3 regions of the Mesorhizobium sp. U510 genome follow, and region 2 is predicted to be linked to each of the others. Evidence: predicted binding sites of a transcription regulator. Region 2 holds the regulator's gene; each other region holds the start of a gene.
What was found. The regulator PhoB, encoded in region 2, activates phosphate uptake and scavenging genes when phosphate is short. The targets are predictions, from matches to a motif close to TGTCATNNANCTGTCAT.

Region 1 (6,436 bases), 3.2 Mb from region 2:
TTGTTTTGACCAAGTAAATCATGGCCACAATTGCGCGGACGTCGGCACGGGTTTTCTACTATGCGCGAAACGTCGTGCGCGATGTCATTCCACAAGCCCTGTTCCGCCGCAGGCTGGCTGCTCGCCTCGAACAGGCCATGCTTTCCGACGAGGCGGCGCGGCGGCGGCTGAATGACTACAACAAGCTGCAGGATGGTTTCGCGCCAAGCGCCAATGCGGTGCGCATCAGCAAACTGCCCTTCACGCCGACCATGTACTATTACGACCTGAAGGAATTCGCCCGCTATTTCGATCCCGGATTGCTCATCGACGTCGAATTCGGCGACGTCAGGGACGTACCGAAGGTGCCGACGATCGTCAAGGATCGGCCGATCCGTGATGACGACCAGAACGCGGTCATCATGAAGCTCGACAAGTTCCGCCACTTCCAGATGCCGGCTGACGCCACCTCGTTCGCCGACAAGTTGCCTATGGTGGTCTGGCGTGGTGATCTCAACAATCCGATCAGGACACGGTTTCTGCAAGCGGTGCGCGACCTGCCGTTCTGCGATGCCGGCTCGCATAAGCCGAACGCACCGGCCGAATACGCCAAGCCCTTTCTCAGCATCAGCCAGCACCAGCGCTACCGCTACATCGTCTCGCTCGAGGGCAATGACGTGGCGACCAACCTCAAATGGATCTTGAACTCGAAGTCGCTTTGCCTGATGCCGCCACCGACATACGAGACATGGTTTGCGGAGCGGCAGCTCGAGGCCAATGTCCACTATGTGCCGCTCGATCCGGATTTTGCCGATCTCAGCGAAAAGGTGCGCTATTTCGAACGGCATCCGGCGCAGGCCGAGCGCATCATCGCCGCAGCCAACGCCTATTGCCGGAAATTCTCCAATGAGCGGCACGAGCAGGCGATCTCCCTGCTCGTGCTCTACAAATATTTCGTGCTCAGCGGCCAGATCGAACCCGATCCCGAACTGTGGCGCTTCATCCAGGGCTAGCGCCTCCGCCTGGTGGTCAGATCACGCTACGGTCGAGAACCATGTCGGCGGGGCCGAAGCGATCCCTTGCCGTCAGTTGCTGGTGCCAATAGGGGTAGAGCACGGGCGGCCGGCTGACCGCGTCGAGGCGCTGGCGTTCCTCAGGGCTGAGCGCCAGGCTTGCGGCAGCGAGATTATCCTTGAGCTGGGCATCGTTGCGGGCGCCGATCACCAGCGAGGAGACGGCGGGGCGGCCGAGCAGCCAGGCCAGCGCCACCTGAGCGGCCGATACGCCGCGAGCCTTGCCGATCTCGACCAGCACATCGACGATCCGCCAGAGCCGGTCCTCGTCGCGGATCGGCGGCTCGGACCAGCCAGCGAGTTGCCGTGCGGTCGGGCTGTCGCGGTGGTATTTGCCGGACAGCAGGCCGCCGGCGAGCGGGCTCCAGACCAGCACGCCCAGTCCCTGGTCGACCGAGATCGGCAGCAGTTCATATTCCGCCTCTCGCGCCTCCAGCGTGTAGTGGATTTGCTGGGTGACGAAGCGCTGCTGGTGGCGGCTGTCGCTGATCGAGAGCGCCTTCATCACCTGCCAGCCGGACCAGTTGGAGCAGCCTATATAGCGCACCTTGCCCTGGTTGACCAAAGTGTCGAGCGCCGCGACCGTTTCCTCGACCGGGGTAAGCCCGTCCCACTGGTGGACGAAATAGATGTCGATGACGTCGGTCCTCAGCCGCTTCAGGCTCTTCTCGCATTCGCGGATCAGATGGTGGCGCGACAGGCCTTCGTCGTTCGGTCCGCTGCCGATCCGCATGCGCGCCTTGGAGGCGATGAGCACGTCGTTCCTGCGCTTGCCGCCGAGCGCTTCGCCGATGATCTCCTCCGACAGGCCGTTCGAATAGACATTGGCGGTGTCGATGAGGTTGATGCCGGCGTCGATGCACATGTCGATCATGCGCCTGGCTTCGGCAAGATCGCTGTTGCCGACCGCGGCGAAAGGCCCGGTGCCGCCGAAGGTCATGGTGCCCAAAGTCAGTGTCGAAACCTTAAGGCCCGAACGGCCAAGGGTGCGGTATTCCATGTCAGTCCTCGCGATTGTGTTGAATGGCGGCGGGGCCAAGGGGGAGCCCGGAATGCGACCGTGGATTTGTAGGACAATTCGGGCGGCTTGTCGCCATGGCATGGTGATGGATCGATTGGACAGAGCAGACGCTCCGGCGGCATATATCGCGCCCGAGCTGCAATAAAACCGTCACTGCCGGTCTATATTGAAGTCGGCTCAGGTGTTTCCCTTTCCAGGCTGCTGGCCAGCAATTTGGGCGCCGTACGGGAACCGACAGGGCTTGCAAGCGGAGCAGTGCAAATGACTGAGCTAAGACAGAATTCTCCCGCCAAGGACTGGCTCGAAGCCGAGCTCGCCGACACGCTCGACGAAGACTATGAGCTCGAAATGTCGGAGCCGGCGCTGTCGATGGAGATCGCCAAGATCTACAAGAACGCGCATCCGCCTTCGATCGACCGCATGCAATATTTTCGCGACCTGATCACGCTGCAGTCCGAATTGATCAAGCTGCAGTCCTGGGTCGCCTACCACAAGAAGAAGCTGGTGGTGATTTTCGAGGGCCGCGACTCCGCCGGCAAGGGCGGCGTCATCAAGCGCATAACACAGCGGCTCAACCCGCGCATCTGCCGCGTCGTTGCGCTGCCGGCGCCGACCGAACGCGAGAAGTCGCAATGGTACTTCCAGCGCTATGTTCCGCATCTGCCGGCAGGCGGCGAGATCGTGCTGTTCGACCGCTCCTGGTACAACCGCTCCGGAGTCGAGCGGGTGATGGGCTTTGCCGATGCGGGCCAGGTCGAGGAATTTTTCCGCGACGTCCCCGAGTTCGAGCGGATGCTGGTGCGCTCGGGCATCACAGTGGTCAAATACTGGTTCTCGATCACCGACGAGGAGCAGCAGATGCGCTTCCTGATGCGCATCCATGACCCGATGAAGCAGTGGAAACTGTCGCCGATGGATCTGCAATCGCGCGTGCGCTGGGAGCAGTACACCAAGGCCAAGGAAGAGACCTTCGCCCGCACCAATATTCCCGAGGCGCCCTGGTTCATCGTCGAGGGCAATGACAAGAAGCGGGCGCGGCTGAACTGCATCGATCATCTGCTCAAGCAGATGCCGTATGAAGAGGTCCCGCACGAGGAGATCACGCTGCCGGAACGCGTCTTCAATCCCGAATACGAGCGCCAGACGCTGCCGCGCGAGCTTTACGTGCCGGAGAAGTATTGAGCGCCTTTTCATTCTCCCCGTGTCACGGGGAGGTGAGGAGTGGTCTGCGCAGCAGACGAAAAGCCAACTGCTTGGCTTTTCGAACAACGAACGCCGAAGGGCGGCGCTGGCGTTGATGAATTTATTGCCATCGGACGCTCTAACCTCCAAACGTCGGCGCCGCCACTCATTGCCCTGCCGGACATTTCTCCCCGTGGAACGGGGAGAAAGTGGCTAACCCCGCTTGATCACCACATGCGTGGCAAGCGCCGTCGCCACCTGCTCGGTGCATTGATAGCCGAGCTTCAACATATCCAGGCCGGCGAAGAGGTGCTCGCCCTTGCCAAGCAGCACCGGCGAGATTGCAAGATGCATCTCGTCGATCAAGCTCTCCTGCAGATATTGCCGGATGGTGGCGACGCCGCCACCGATCCGCACATCCTTGCCGCCAGCCGCCGCCTTCGCCTGCTCGAGCGCCGAATGGATGCCGTCGGTCACAAAATAAAAGGTCGTCCCGCCTTCCATCGTGATGGGTGCCCGCGCGTGGTGCGTCAGCACGAAAGTCGGCACGTGGTAGGGAGGGTTGTCGCCCCACCAGCCTTTCCAGTTGTCGTCAGGCCATTCGCCGCGGATCGGCCCGAACATGTTGCGGCCGAGAATCCAAGCGCCGACATTTTCGAAACTGCGCTCCGCGAACCCATCGTTTACATCGGCGGTGCCGCCATCTTTTCCGAGCACCATCTTGCGGAAGGTGCGGGTGTCGACAAACCACTTGTGCAAGGATTCCCCGCCGATGCCGAGCGGATTTTGCAGATCTTGATCGGGACCGGCGCCATAGCCGTCGAGCGATAGGGTGAATGCGTTGACACGCAGCTTGGACATGAAAGCCTCCTCGATAACCAGTTGTATTTTGCAATCGGTTGCTGTTTAGCAAACCGGTTGCGAATTGCAAGCGCTATTTTCTAAGGCGAAAAGACACATACCCGGATCTCGCCGCCAAGCGGTGTCCCTATTGTTTCGTGATGATCGGTTCGGATGACAACCGGCCGCTGGGACGGCCGCCGATCGCCCAACCATGAAATGGATCAGAAGCATCCTCTGGAGGCGTCCGCCATACCTTCGGGCGAGGTGCGGCTGCCGGCCGCCTCCGGCCGTGCGGCTATCATAGCCGCGGCTGCCGGTTTTTGTCTGCTGGAATTCGAAAGAACCGCCGACCGGTGGAAAGACTGGTGACGTCTACTGAAAGGCTTTGCCGGGGAGGCCGGTCTACCCCTTCAGCATTTCGGCCACTTCGGGCGCGAAATAGGTCAGGATGCCGTCACAGCCGGCGCGCTTGAAGGCGAGCAGCGATTCCAGCATCGCCTTCTCGCCGTCGATCCAGCCATTGGCGCCCGCCGCCTTGATCATCGAATATTCGCCCGACACCTGGTAGGCGAAGGTCGGCATCTGGAACTCGTCCTTCAGCCGGCGGATGATGTCGAGATAGGGCAGGCCGGGCTTGACCATCAGCATGTCGGCGCCCTCGGCAATGTCCTGTTCGGCCTCGCGCACCGCCTCGTCCGAATTGGCGTGGTCGATATAATAGGTCTTCTTGTCGCCCTTGAGCAGGCCGGCGGTGCCGACCGCCTCGCGATAGGGGCCGTAGAAGGCCGAGGCGAACTTCGTCGCATAGGACATGATCGCGACGTCCTGAAAGCCGTTGGCATCGAGCGCGTCGCGGATGGCGCCGATGCGGCCGTCCATCATGTCGGATGGCGCGATGATGTCGGCGCCGGCCGCTGCCTGGATGACGGCCGCCGCCGCGACCTGTTCGACCGTTTCGTCGTTGACGATGATGCCGTCGCGCAGGATGCCGTCATGGCCGTGGCTAGTGAACGGGTCGAGCGCGGCGTCGGTGATGATGCCGATCCCGGGCACCGCGTCCTTGATCGCACGGGTGGCGCGGTTGATGATGTTTTCCGGATCGAGAATGTGCGAGCCGGTCTGGTCGCGCAGGGCCAGTTCGACATTGGGGAAGGTGGCGAGTGCCGGAATGCCGAGCTTGGCCGCGCGTTCGGCCTCCTTGACGGCAAGATCAACCGACAGGCGGAAGACACCCGGCATGGCGGCGATCGGCTCGCGTACGTTCCTGCCCTCGACAACGAAGATCGGCCAGATCAGGTCGTCGACCGAAAGCCGGTTCTCCTGTACCAGGCGGCGCGACCAGTCGGCCTTGCGCATGCGGCGCAGACGGCGGCTGCCGGTCACGTCGTCGACGCTACGCGCGCCGGCTGGCTTTGTCGGGGTGAATTTGTTCATGGCCAATACTCCGGATCAGCGGGTTTTACCACGAGCCCTTGCCGCTGACCAATGCGACACGATTGTGCCAGGCCGAAGTCGCCAATCTCTGCCTTGTAGGCAGATGCTCGGCAAAGCAGAGATGGGCGCGTCCCGCCATATCTATCCGGTCAGGGCTGGCCATTACCCGAAAGAATCTGCGCAGCGCCTCCGATTGCCACGCGGAACGCCTCGTCGAAGCTGACGCCACGCACCTGCCAGCGATAGGTCTTGCCGTGATCGGCGAGGCGCCAATCGGCGATCCAGCCGAGATCCTTGTCGCTCCAGACGATGCTGCCGGCGAGCGCTTGCGCGCCACCGGCCTGTTTGGCCAGCAGATCCAGCCTTGCCATGTCGTCGGTGCGCAGCCCTTTTTCGTCCAGCTCGGCCAGCTGTACCGCCTTCGGAAATACGACATGCATCAACAGCGGATCGGTGGCATTGACGAAAAACTCGCGCATCGTCTTGCCACGCTCTTCCTCGGCGCTGAGCGCGAAATGCCTCGCGCCCTGTTCGACGGTGAGAAAGACGGCGAGCGTTGGCCGCTCGCCAAGCCAGGGCTTGCTGCCGAGCTGCGCGAGCAGCTTGTCGACCGTGGTGGGCTTGTAGAGACAGGTCAGATCATGCGGCCGGTCATGCGTGCCTTGCTCGTCATGGATCGGAATGCCCTCCAGCCGGTCGTGGTAGCGGAAGGCGTCGACAAAATCGCCGGCCTTGTCGCGCAGAGCCGCCATTTCGGGTTTCTCCAGCAGGCGTTGATCGCCTGAAACCCTGACCAGGACCCGGTCCAGGCAATCCTTGAAGCCTATCCGGCGGTTCACCTCGCCCTGGCCGGTGACGATGGTCCGAGACTGGTAGAGATCGTCGGTCGTGATGGCGAATGCAG
Region 2 (6,436 bases):
CGGCGCCCTGGCACCGATCTACGGCACCATCATTACCTCGGCCATCGCCATCCTGATCGCCGTGCCGCTCGGTATCGGCATCGCCATCTTCCTCACCGAGCTTTGCCCACGCCCGCTGCGGCGTCCGATCGGCATGGCGGTTGAACTGCTGGCCGGCATCCCTTCGATCATCTACGGCATCTGGGGCCTGTTCGTGCTGGCGCCGTTCCTGCAGACGACGGTGCAGCCCTTCATCATCAGCGTGTTCCACGGCATTCCCGGCCTCAACGGCCTGTTCGCGGGCCCACCTTATGGCATCGGCCTGCTGACCTCGGCGATGATCCTGGCCATCATGATCCTGCCGTTCATCACCTCGATCACCAAGGACGTCTTCGATACGGTGCCGTCGGTGCTCAAGGAATCGGCCTATGGCATCGGCTGCACGACCTGGGAGGTCACGCGCCGGGTCGTCATTCCCTACACTCGCATCGGCATCATGGGCGGCATCATGCTCGCTCTCGGCCGCGCGCTCGGTGAAACGATGGCGGTGACCTTCGTCATCGGCAACGCGCACCGCATCTCGACGTCGCTGTTTGCGCCGGCAACGACCATCTCGGCGACCATCGCCAACGAATTCACCGAAGCGGTCGGCGATCTCTACACCTCCTCGCTGGTCGCGCTCGGCCTTATCCTGTTCGTTATCACCTTCCTGATCCTTGCCATCGCCCGCTACATGCTGATGCGCATCGACGCCCGCACGGGAGCCTGACCGATGTCGACAGCCGCATCGCTTCACCAAAGCCGCAAGCGCAAGAATGGCGTGATGATGACGCTGTGCGTCATCTCTGCCGGCATCGGCCTTGCCTGGCTGGCGCTGATCCTTGGCGCCTTGCTCTACAAGGGCCTGGCCGGCGTCTCCCTCTCGGTCTTCACGGAAATGACGCCGCCGCCCGGCGACGCCGGCGGCCTGCTCAACGCCATCTACGGCAGCATCGTGATGACCATCATCGGCATCATCGTCGGCACGCCGATCGGCGTGCTGGCCGGTACCTATATGGCCGAATATGGCCGCTTCTCGAAGCTCACCACGGTGGTGCGCTTCATCAACGACATCCTGCTGTCGGCGCCGTCGATCATCATCGGCCTGTTCGTCTATGAGCTTATGGTGCGGCCGATGGGGCATTTCTCGGCGATCGCCGGTGCCGTAGCACTCGCCATCCTGGTCATCCCCGTCGTCGTGCGCACCACCGAGGACATGCTCAACCTGGTGCCCAACGCCTTGCGCGAAGCCGGCACCGCGATCGGCGCGCCGCGCTGGGTGGTCATCCGCTCGGTTGCCTATCGCGCCGCGCTTTCGGGCATCGTCACCGGCATATTGCTGGCCATCGCCCGCATCTCCGGCGAGACCGCACCGCTTCTTTTCACGGCGCTGAACAACCAGTTCTGGTCGAGCAATCTCAACGCGCCGATGGCCAGCCTGCCTGTCACCATCTTCCAGTTCGCTCTCAGCCCCTATGAGGAATGGCAGCAGCTGGCCTGGACCGGTGCACTCATAATCACATTGACGGTTCTCGCGCTCAGCATCTTTGCGCGCAGCCTGACCGGACGCAGAGAGGACAAATGAGCCAGATGTTGTCTCCAGACATGACGATCGCCGCCGAGGCGGTGACCAAGGCCAAGATCGAGGTCAAGAACCTCAACTTCTACTACGGCCAGTCGAAGGCGCTGAAGGATATCACGCTGTCGCTGCCCGAGCGCAGCGTCACCGCCTTCATCGGCCCGTCGGGTTGCGGAAAGTCGACGCTGCTGCGCGTCTTCAACCGCATCTACGAGCTTTATCCCAAGCAGACCGCCGAGGGCCAGGTGCTGCTCGACGGCCAGAACATCCTCGACCGTTCGCAGGATCTCAACCTGCTGCGCACCAAGATCGGCATGGTGTTCCAGAAGCCGACGCCGTTCCCGATGTCGATCTACGAGAACATCGCTTTCGGCGTCAGGCTCTACGAGAAGATCAGCAAGGCCGAGATGGACGGCCGTGTCGAGCAGGCGCTCAAGCGCGCGGCGCTGTGGACCGAGGTCAAGGACAAGCTCAATGCCAGCGGCCTCAGCCTGTCGGGCGGCCAGCAGCAGCGGCTGTGCATCGCCCGCACCGTGGCGGTGAAGCCGGAGGTGATCCTGCTCGACGAGCCGGCCTCGGCGCTTGACCCGCTGTCGACCGCCAAGATCGAGGAGCTGATCGACGAGTTGCAGGCCGACTACACGATCGTCATCGTCACCCACAACATGCAGCAGGCGGCGCGCGTCTCGAAGCAGACCGCCTTCATGTATCTGGGCGAACTGGTCGAGTTCGACCGCACCGAGAAGATCTTCACGTCGCCTCGCGAGAAGCGCACGCAAGACTACATCACCGGCCGCTTCGGCTGATCGCACGCATACGAGGACCAGGATCATGGCCGAACACACAGTCGCAGCCTTCGACGAGGATCTCGGACAGATCAGCAGGCTGATCAGCGACATGGGCGATCTCGCCGGCTCGATGGTCGGCGGCGCCACCAAGGCACTGCTGAACTCCGACAATGCTCTCGCTCAGCGCGTCGTCTCCGACGACGCCATCATGGATGCGCGCCAGCGCGAACTCGACGACCGCGCCATCACGCTGATCGCCAAGCGCCAGCCGATGGCCGACGACCTGCGCCATGTCGTCGGCTCGATCCGCATGGCCGGCGACCTCGAACGCATCGGCGACCTTGCCAAGAACATCGCCAAGCGCGTCGGCACTGTCGGCCTCAGCGCCACGCCGCGCGACCTGTCGCATTCCATCGACGCCATGGCGCAGCTGGTGTTGATCCAGGTGCAGGGTGTGATCGAGGAGTATGCGGCGCGCGATGCCGCGGCACTGGCGAAGCTGCGCGCCGACGACGAGCGCATCGACGTCAAATACACCTCCGTCTTCCGCGAATTGCTGACCTATATGATGGAAGACCCGCGCAACATCACGGCTTGCACGCATCTGTTGTTTTGCGCCAAGAATCTCGAACGCATCGGCGACCATGTGACCAACATCGCCGAGAATGCGTACTATGTCCTGACCGGCACGCAACTGCCCGCCAATCGTCCAAAACAGGACGAGACGGCGATGTCGGCGCCGGCGGCCTGAGCGCAGGGGTAATCAATCGATGATCGCACCACGCATCATGGTGGTGGAGGACGAGGAGCCGCTCGGCGTGCTCCTCCGCTACAATCTGGAATCGGAGGGTTACCAGGTCGAGGTGGTGACCCGCGGCGACGAAGCCGAAATCCGCCTGCAGGAGAACGTGCCCGACCTCCTTGTGCTCGACTGGATGGTGCCGGCGGTGTCCGGCATCGAACTCTGCCGGCGCCTGCGAATGCGGCCCGAGACCGAGCGGCTGCCGATCATCATGCTGACCGCCCGGGGCGAGGAAAGCGACCGTGTACGTGGGCTCTCCACCGGCGCCGACGACTATCTGGTCAAGCCGTTCTCGACGCCGGAATTCATGGCCCGCGTCAAGGCGCTGCTGCGCCGCGCCAAGCCGGAAGTGCTGTCCAGCGTGCTCAAGGTCGGCGATATCGTGCTCGACCGTGAATCGCACCGGGTCTACCGCAAGAAGAGCGAGATCCGGCTCGGGCCGACCGAATTCCGCCTGCTCGAATTCATGATGCGGCACCCCGGGCGCGTGTTCTCGCGCAGCCAACTGCTCGACAATGTCTGGGGCGAGACGATCTACATCGACGAGCGCACCGTGGACGTGCATGTCGGCCGGTTGCGCAAGGCGGTCAACAATGGCCGCATGCCGGATGTCATCCGCACCATCCGTGGGGCGGGCTACGCGATCCGCGAGGATTGAGCACGAACTGACTCAGGCGACGTTTTTCTTCGCGGCAGGGCCTGCTTTCGTTTGCACGCCGGGCGCGAAAATCTCCTGGTCGACGAAGGTCAGCGCGCGCATGGCACAGCCTTCGCGGATCAGCGGCAGTTCGTTCGGCTCGGTGTCGAAGGAGATCGATTTCGAGTGCTGGCCGCCGGCGGTCTGGGCGATGGCCTCGCGCAATGCCGGCTCGATCAGGTCGAAGGCAGCGGCGCTGACGCCGACCATGGCGACGGGCGCGGGATCGATCAGCGCAAACAGGCTGCCGAGGCCGTAGCCGAGTGCCTCCCCGGCCTTGCGGTAGGCTTCGCGCTCGGGCCCGTCCCGTTCCCGTGCCGTCGCGGCCAGCGCCCGCATCTGCGCGTCGCTGACATCGGCCACCGGCTCGGTGTCCTCGCTGAGCTGCCTGGCGTTGCGCCAGATGGCGTAATTGCCGGCATAGGCCTCGACACAGCCGCGCCGCCCGCAGCGGCAGAGCGCGCCGCCCGGCCGGTGGATCATGTGGCCGAATTCGCCGCCTGAGGAATGGGTGCCAGTGAACAGCTCGCCCTTCAGCACCAGCCCCATGCCGATGCCGTGCGAAAGCAGGATGGCGATGAAGTCGTCGCGGTAGCGCTCGGGATCGCGCCAGCGCAGCGCCACCGCCATCATGTTGCAGTCGTTTTCCATGGTGGCGGGGATACCGAACTCTGCTTCGAGTATGTCTGCGAAGGCGATGTCGGTCTGCGGTGTGATCGGCGACCACAGCATCGCCCGGGCCTCGGTGTCGGTGATGCCCTGGATCGCCAGCGCGATGCGGGCGACGCTGCGTACGTCGATGTCGGGATCCTCGAGGCGCCGCCGCACTATGGCCACGCACTCGCCGATCAGCGCCTCGCGCGACATGGTCAGCGTGTCCAGCCGGCGCTGTTCCTCCGATATCACCTGGCCGGCATAGTCGATGACTGCGACCGACAGGAAATTCAGCGACAGCACCACGGTCATCACAGCCGCGGCCTCCGGATTGAGGCCGAGGCCGACCTGCGGCCTGCCGCGTTTCAGCGCGCCGGCCTCGCTCGGCTTGCCCTCGGCCAGGATGCCTTCACCGATCAGGTCGGAGGAAATCGCCGATATGGTCGAATGGCTGAGGCCGGTGGTCGCTGCGATCTCGGTGCGCGAGGGCCGGCCGGCCCGGCGCACGGCCGCGATCACCATGGCGCGGTTGCGCCGGCGCAGATCGTCGTGGCGGATTCCGACCGACATGTTTTTTCACATCCTCCCGGTCGCCGCGGTTCTTCCGGTCCTCCCTCGAACGCTGCCGGCGATACGGTCAAATACTGGCAGAAGCGGCCTGTGCTGTCATTTATTTATTGCGAAGCTCGAAAAAAATTCAGAGGGACATCAAAATCCATCAGAATCGTTGTTGACAGCGTTCCGGTGTTGGATCAGTGTTTTTTCGAGGCTCGAAAAAATAGGGCCTCTGTGCCGGCCTTAGGGCCAGTTGGTCGCGCCATACGCGGCGCAGGGAGGAATATCATGAAGAGATTCACAGCCGCCATCCTGGCGGGTGTCGCCATGTCGCTGACGCTTGCGTCGGTCGCGCAGGCGAAGGACAAGGTCATCGGCGTTTCGTGGTCCAACTTCCAGGAAGAGCGCTGGAAGACCGACGAGGCCGCCATGAAGAAGGCGATCGAGGCCGCCGGCGACAAGTATATTTCCGCCGATGCGCAATCCAATCCCGGCAAGCAGCTTACCGATGTCGAGAGCCTGATCTCGCAGGGCGCCAATTCGCTGATCATCCTGGCCCAGGATGCCTCGGCCATCGGCCCGGCCGTGCAGAAGGCGCTGGACGAAGGCATTCCGGTCGTCGGCTATGACCGGCTGATCGAGAACAAGGACGTCTTCTACCTGACCTTCGACAACAAGGAAGTCGGCCGCTTGCAGGCCAGCGCGGTGTTCAAGGCCAAGCCGGAAGGCAACTATGTCTTCATCAAGGGCTCGGGCGCCGATCCGAACGCCGACTTCCTGTTCGCGGGCTCGATGGAAGTGCTCAAGGCTGCCATCGACAGCGGCAAGATCAAGAATGTCGGCGAGGCCTATACAGATGGCTGGCTGCCCGCCAACGCCCAGAAGAACATGGAGCAGTTCCTGACCGCCAACGACAACAAGGTCGACGCGGTCGTCGCGGCCAATGACGGCACCGCCGGCGGCGTCGTCGCGGCGCTGACGGCGCAGGGTCTTGCCGGCACCGTGCCGGTTTCGGGTCAGGACGGCGACCATGCCGCGCTGAACCGCATCGCGCTTGGCACCCAGACCGTGTCGGTGTGGAAGGACGCGCGCGAACTCGGCAAGAACGCCGCCGAGATCGCCTCGCAGCTGGCCGACGGCAAGAAGATGACCGACATCGCCGGTGTGAAGGACTTCACGACGCCCGGCGGCAACACCGTCAAGTCGCTGTTCCTGACCCCGGTGGCCATCACCAAGGACAATCTCAACGTCGTCATCGACGCCGGCTGGATCAAGAAGGACGAAGTCTGCGCGGGCGTCGCCGCCGGCAGCGTCGCCGCCTGCAACTAAAACGGCGCAATACC
Region 3 (6,436 bases), 300 kb from region 2:
ATGAAGATGGTCGTGAACAAGAGCAGCACCAGCGCCAGCGTCTTGGCGCCGAAGCCGCGCGAGATGGAGAGCTTCAACTCCTCGCCGATGCCGCCGCCGCCGACGGCGCCGATGATGGTCGAGGCGCGGACATTGATCTCGACGCGCAGCAGTGTGTAGGACATGAAATTGGGCAGGACCTGCGGCAGGTCGGCGAAGCGCACGCGCTCGAACCAGTTGGCTCCGACCGCGCGCAGGCCTTCCTCGGCACGCATGTCGATGTTCTCGTTGATCTCGTAGAACAGCTTGCCGAGCGCGCCGATCGAATGCAGGCCGATGGCGATGATGGCGGCGATCGGGCCGATGGAGACGATGGCCGCGAACAGGCCGGCAATGACGATCTCAGGGAAGGCGCGCAGCAGCTCCATAAAGCGCTTGACGATCAGCCGCAGCGCCGGATGGGGCGTCAGGTTGCGGGCGGCGATGAAGGAAAACGGCACGGCGAAGATGAAACCGACGAAGGTCGAGACCAGGGCTACATTGACCGTCGTGATCATCAGCTCGAAATATTCGGGGATGTAGAACCCGCCCCAGACATAGATCCGGCCGAGCGGGAAATTGTATTCCTGGGTGCCGGTGTCATGCGGCGAGGCGATGTCGAACAGTGCCCGCCAGACGTCGTTCCAATCCTTTGGGACCAGCCAGCTCAGAAAATCCAGAATATGCGGCAGCCGGTCGAAAAAGTGCCCGGCATTGGCTTCGTCGGCGAACCACATGCTCGCGAGCATCGCGGCGAGCAGCAGGCCGACGCCGAGCACTGTATAGAACCGACGCAGCGACGTCTGGCGTCGCCAGGCATCGGCCATCTGCTGGGGGGCGCCAGAAGAGGCTGTCAATGAGGGGGCTGTCACGGAAAGGGTCATGATCGGAGATGCAAAAAGGGGCGGTGCTTTCGGCACCGCCCTTTCCGATTTCGCCGTTAGCCGCCGATGGCTGCCTTACGGGCTTCGACGATGACGTTGTAGAAGTCTGGCTTGACCGGAACGTAGCCGGTGAAATCGCCACCTTCGACGCCCTCGAAGCAAGCCTTGTCCTTCGTCGGCAGCTCGGTGAAGAAGGCGGCGAGCTTGGCGGTCATCTCGTCACCGAGCGCGGTGCGCACGACCAGCGGGCCGTTCGGGATCAGGCCCGAGCGCCAGACTTCGACGAAGTCGTTCGGGTCGACGGCGCCCTTGGCGACGACCTTGTGGAAGGTGCCGGAGGTGAAGCCGTTCTTGAAGTCGCCGATGCCGGAGGAATCATCGACCGCGACATCGACCTTGCCGTCGCGCACGGCCAGGATGTTGTTCTCATGGCCGCCGTTGAACTGGGTCGAGGCGAAGAAGGTTTCGTTCGAGGCGCCGGTGTCCTTCGGAATCTGGGTCAGCGGGATCAGGTAGCCCGAGGTGGAGTCCGGATCGGCGTAGCCGAGCTTCTTGCCCTTGGCCGACTTGATGTCGGTGATGCCCGAGGTCTTCAGAGCCAGGCCGATCGAATAATAGCCGGTGGAACCGTCGGTCTGCTTGGTGGTGAGGATCGGGGTCACCGCCTTCGGGTCCTTGAGATAGACGCTGGCGTAGCCGGAGGCGCCGAGTTCTGCGAAGTCGAGCGTGCCGCCGAGCAGGCCCTGGATGACGCCGTCATAGTCGGCGGCAGGAAACAGCGAGACCTTCTCGAAGCCGAATTCGGCCTTCAGATGATCGGCCAGGCATTGGTAGTTGCGCAGCCGGTCGGTCTCGTTTTCACCGCCCAGAATGCCGACGCGGAATTCCTTCATGTCGGCGGCGTGGGCCATGCTGGTTGCCATGGCAAGCACCGAAACGGCGCTGAAAACCATCTTCCTGAACATTTGATGTCTCTCCTGTAAGTTCCGGCCCCGCGCCGGCAGCGTTCTTGATCTTGACAAGTGCCCTTGACGCGGGCGGACGATCCCAACCGCCCTTTCTTGGCCCATGATCTTTCCCGAAAACCGGATTCCACTTTTCGGGATCATGGGCTCAGTAACCCGGGAATGCGGGTTCGAGCGGTCCGGCGGATGCTGCGATCTTCTGCTTGAAGGCAACGCTGGTGGAGGTGATGGCCTCCGATATTTCGGCACCATTGCTGTCGGCGCCATAGACGAGGCGCACGGCCTCACGGTTGAGCTCTTCGGGCGGGCCGTCGAATACGACCTTGCCGGCGGCCATGCCGATGATGCGGTTGCAATAGGCGCGGGCGGTGTCGAGCGTGTGCAGATTGGTGACGACGGTGATGCCCTCGCGCAGATTGATGTCCCGCAGCGAATCCATCACCACCTTGGCGTTGAGCGGGTCGAGCGAGGCGATCGGCTCGTCGGCGAGGATCACTTTGGGCTGCTGCATCATGGCGCGGGCGATGGCGACACGCTGCTGCTGTCCGCCAGACAAGGTGCCGGCGGGCTGAAGCGCGGTGCGGGCGATGTCGAGCCGCTCGAGCGCGGCGACCGCCTCGGCGCATTCGGCGCGAGAGAACATGCCGAGAAGGTTGGACAGGGTCGAGCGATGGTTCAATTTGCCGAGCAGGACATTGGTCAGCACGTCGAGGCGCGGCACCAGGTTGAACTGCTGGAAGATCATGGCGCAGTCGCGCTGCCAGCGCCTCAGCGGCGAGCCGCGCAACCGGGAGACCTCAGCGCCGTCAAAAAAAATCGACCCCTGGCTGGGGTCGACAAGTCGGTTGATCATGCGAAGAAGGGTCGACTTGCCAGCGCCCGAACGGCCGATGACGCCAACCATCTGACCCTGCGGGATCGAGATGTTGACGTCGCTGACGGCGGTGTTCTTGCCAAATCGTCGGCTGACACCACGGATTTCGAGTGTGGCAGAGCTTGCTGACATGAGCAGGTTCCAGTCCGGACCTTGTTGATCGTCAGGCTCTCGCCTAGCGCAGCCACATGAACCTGCCGTGTCGCCAGCATGTCAGTTTTGTTACGCTCCACAGGCGCGACGGCTGAAGCGCGCCGGGCTGAAACGAATTCATGCGACGCGCTTCAGGTCTTTAGTTTTTATGCATGTCGTTCTCCCAAAACCGGGGCCACTTTCGGGCGACATGCATTGGCGCGTGACCGGCGATCAGCCAAGCACCAGCAATTCCTCGAAGTGCTTCATGTCGCGAAAGGCGCAGAAGGCGGGCGCCTTGATCTCGATCACCGGAGCCTGCCTTGCGAAAAGCGCCAGGCAGTCGTCGAACAGAGCCTGCCACGCGGCGGCGCGGTCGTCGGCAAGACGCCGGATCTGATACGCGAAGGTGATGTGGAAGACGTAGGCGTCATGATCGGGGTGCCGGTAGCCGAACGGCACCGCCAACGCATCGCGCCATTGACGCATGATGCGCACGTCCTCGTCGGTCGCGCCGGCAACGGTGAGACCGGTCGGCACGACCTCGATCACCTTGATGTTGAAAGGACCGAAGCCCTCGAAGCCCTTCAGGTGCTCCAGATAGAGGCGGGTCATGGCGTCGATGCTGGTGTCGAGCGGTACGTCCTGCGGCCAGTAAGGCAAGCGGCGGCGGTATTCGATGATGCCCTGGAACAGCGTCATATGCAGGCTGGAAACGGGCGTGAAGGCGAGCCGGTCGGCGTCGGGCATCGCCAGCATCTTCTCGCGCACCGCAAGCACGGCGGCTTCGGAAGGCGATCCGCTGACGAGATGGCTGACGACGGTGTTGCCGGGCTCGGTCAGGAAATTGCCCGAGGTGTCGTAGCGCGTGCCGAGATGCGCCGGCGGGGTCGGGTTGGTGCCGGCAAAGAATCCGAAAAGCGAGGGTCTGACGGTGTCGAGCATGGCAATCTCCTTGGGGAGATGGCGTCCTGTCCGAGTCCTGTGTCAGAGATATGAACAGGCCCCCTTATGACGGCAATGTGAGGAACTATCCCTCGTATTTCTCCAGGAATGCCTCCGCCGACAGCTCGCGAAAATCATCGAGCGAAATGCGCAGCCGCGCGTGGTCCCAGTCCCACCAGGCAAGCGCCTGATAGCGTTCGGCGGTGCGGCGGTCGAAGCGCTCGCGGATCGGCTTGGCCGGCACGCCGGCGACTATGGTGTAGGGCGCGACATCCTTCGAGACGACCGCGCCGGCGCCGACCGCCGCGCCATCGCCGACAGTGACGCCGGGCAGGACGGTCGAGCCGTGGCCGAGCCAGGTATCGTGGCCGATGGTGACGCGTTTGGCGCGGCGCTGGGCGAAGAATTCGCTCTCGTGCTCGGCGTCGTCCCAATAGTCCGAGGCGCGGTAGGTGAAATGATGCAGCGTCGGCCGCCAGGTCGGGTGGTTGGTGGCGTTGAGGCGCACGCTTGCCGCGATGTTGGCGAACTTGCCGATCGTCGCGCACCAGACAGAGCAATCCTGCATCATGTAGGAATAGTCGCCGAGTTCGCTCTCCGAAACCCGGCTGCGGTCGGCGATCTCGGTCCAGCGGCCAAGCGTCGAATTGTGTACCTCCGCCGTCGGGTGAACCAGCGGCGTCTCCGACAATTTCCTGGTCATGCGGCGAGTTTTCCTGGAGCAAAAGCGGTGACGTCGATGATGCGGTCGGCAACCGCCTCGCGAACATCATGATCGTGGAAGATGCCAAGCAGGGCGACGCCCGCCGCCTTTTTGGCGGCGATGAGTTCGATCACCACGTTGCGGTTGGTAGCATCGAGCGAGGCGGTCGGCTCGTCGAGCAGCAGGATAGGGTGCTCGGTGATGAAGCCGCGCGCGATGTTGACGCGCTGCTGCTCGCCGCCGGAGAAGGTCGCCGGCGGCAGCGCCCAGAGTTTTTCCGGCAAATTGAGCTGCGCCAGCAGGGCGCGTGCCTTGCCGCGTGCAACCTCGCGTTCCTCGCCGCGCTCGACCAGCGGTTCGGCGACGACGTCGAGCGCCGAGACGCGCGGCACGGTGCGCAGGAACTGACTGACATAGCCGATCGTTTGCCGGCGAACGGCAAGCACGGTGCGCGGGCTGGCGTTGGCGAGATCGATCAGTCCATCCTCGTGCCTGACGATGATCTGGCCCTCGTCGACGGCATAGTTGCCGTAGAGCATCTTCAGGATCGAGCTCTTGCCGGCGCCCGACGGGCCGCCGAGCACGGTGCATTCGCCCGCCCTGATCGAGAACGAGACACCGGCGACGACAGGCAGTTTGATGCCATCGCGCAGATGCATGGTGAAGCTCTTGGCGACGTCGGAAACAACGAGCGGGGTTGGCATCGTTACACCTGCAAAATGGAAGAAACGAGAAGCTGCGTGTAGGGCGCGCGCGGATCGTCGAGCACGCGGTCAGTGAGGCCGCTTTCGACGACGCGGCCGTCCTTCATCACCATCATGCGCTGCGACAGCAGGCGCGCCACCGCGAGATCATGAGTGACGACGATGGCCGCGAGACCGAGGTCGGTGACCAGTCCACGCAACAGGTCGAGCAGGCGTGCCTGCACCGAGACGTCGAGGCCGCCGGTCGGCTCGTCCATGAACACCAGCCGTGGGCCGGTGACGAGGTTGCGGGCGATCTGCAGGCGCTGGCGCATGCCGCCGGAAAAGGCACGTGGCTCGTCGTCGATACGGTCTTGCTCGATCTCGACGCGCGACAGCCAGTCGATGGCCGTGGCGCGGATCTTGCCGTAGTGGCGGTCGCCCACCGCCATCAGCCGTTCGCCGACATTGGCGCCTGCTGACACCGTCATGCGCAGGCCGTCGGCCGGGTTCTGGTGGACAAAGCCCCAGTCGGTGCGCATCAGAAAGCGGCGCTCGGCCTCGCTCATGCGGTAGAGCTCGCGGAACTGGCCGTCGCGCATGCGGTAGCTGGCGGTGCCCGACGACGGTAAGAGCCGCGTCGACAGGCAATTGAGCAGCGTCGTCTTGCCGGAACCGGATTCGCCAACGACTGCCAGGACTTCGCCCGGCCACAGGTCGAAGGAGACGTTGTCGCAGCCGACGCGCGAACCGTAGAATTTGGAGAGCGCCGAGACGCGTAGCAGCGGTTCGTCGGTCATTGTGCCGGCTCCATTTTTTCGGAAGCAAGATGGATCTCCGGAGCAAGATGGCCGCGATGGCCCTCTTGGCGCCGCTTCTCGCAATGGTCGGTGTCGGAGCAGACGAACATGTGGCCGCCATGGTCGTCGAGGATGACCTCGTCGAGATAGACATTTTCGGCCGCGCACAGTGCGCAGGGCTGGTCGAAGGTCTGCACCTCGAACGGATGGTCCTCGAAGTCGAGGCTGACGACATCGGTGAAGGGGGGCACCGCATAGATGCGCTTCTCGCGTCCGGCGCCGAACAGCTGCAGCGCCGGCGAGCGGTGCATCTTGGGATTGTCGAATTTCGGCGTCGGTGAGGGGTCCATCACATAGCGGCCCTCGACCTTGACCGGATAGGCATAGGTGGTGGCGATGCGGCCGTGCTTGGCGATGTCCTCATAGAGCTTC

Region 1: ppk2 (polyphosphate kinase 2) is a predicted target of PhoB. The motif match lies at 2,211-2,227, and genes of this name have one in related genera.
Region 3: phnC (phosphonate ABC transporter ATP-binding protein) is a predicted target of PhoB. The motif match lies at 2,952-2,968, and genes of this name have one in related genera.

What each region holds. Positions count from the first base shown of each region.
Region 1 covers NZ_CP180532.1:3,997,631-4,004,066, forward strand. The annotation lists gene ACLGL5_RS20840 (glycosyl transferase family 90) at 21-992, shown strand; gene ACLGL5_RS20845 (aldo/keto reductase) at 1,009-2,052, opposite strand; gene ppk2 (polyphosphate kinase 2) at 2,335-3,255, shown strand; gene ACLGL5_RS20855 (dihydrofolate reductase family protein) at 3,469-4,116, opposite strand; gene hemB (porphobilinogen synthase) at 4,501-5,532, opposite strand; gene ACLGL5_RS20865 (DUF8605 domain-containing protein) at 5,682-6,436, opposite strand, start outside.
Region 2 covers NZ_CP180532.1:242,882-249,317, reverse strand. The annotation lists gene pstC (phosphate ABC transporter permease subunit PstC) at 1-748, shown strand, start outside; gene pstA (phosphate ABC transporter permease PstA) at 752-1,603, shown strand; gene pstB (phosphate ABC transporter ATP-binding protein PstB) at 1,600-2,403, shown strand; gene phoU (phosphate signaling complex protein PhoU) at 2,429-3,136, shown strand; gene phoB (phosphate regulon transcriptional regulator PhoB) at 3,156-3,845, shown strand; gene ACLGL5_RS02990 (ROK family protein) at 3,858-5,108, opposite strand; gene xylF (D-xylose ABC transporter substrate-binding protein) at 5,382-6,422, shown strand.
Region 3 covers NZ_CP180532.1:6,921,538-6,927,973, reverse strand. The annotation lists gene phnE (phosphonate ABC transporter, permease protein PhnE) at 1-902, opposite strand, end outside; gene phnD (phosphonate ABC transporter substrate-binding protein) at 959-1,867, opposite strand; gene phnC (phosphonate ABC transporter ATP-binding protein) at 2,016-2,873, opposite strand; gene ACLGL5_RS35585 (DUF1868 domain-containing protein) at 3,108-3,818, opposite strand; gene ACLGL5_RS35580 (DapH/DapD/GlmU-related protein) at 3,904-4,521, opposite strand; gene phnL (phosphonate C-P lyase system protein PhnL) at 4,518-5,225, opposite strand; gene phnK (phosphonate C-P lyase system protein PhnK) at 5,228-6,004, opposite strand; gene ACLGL5_RS35565 (alpha-D-ribose 1-methylphosphonate 5-phosphate C-P-lyase PhnJ) at 6,001-6,436, opposite strand, start outside.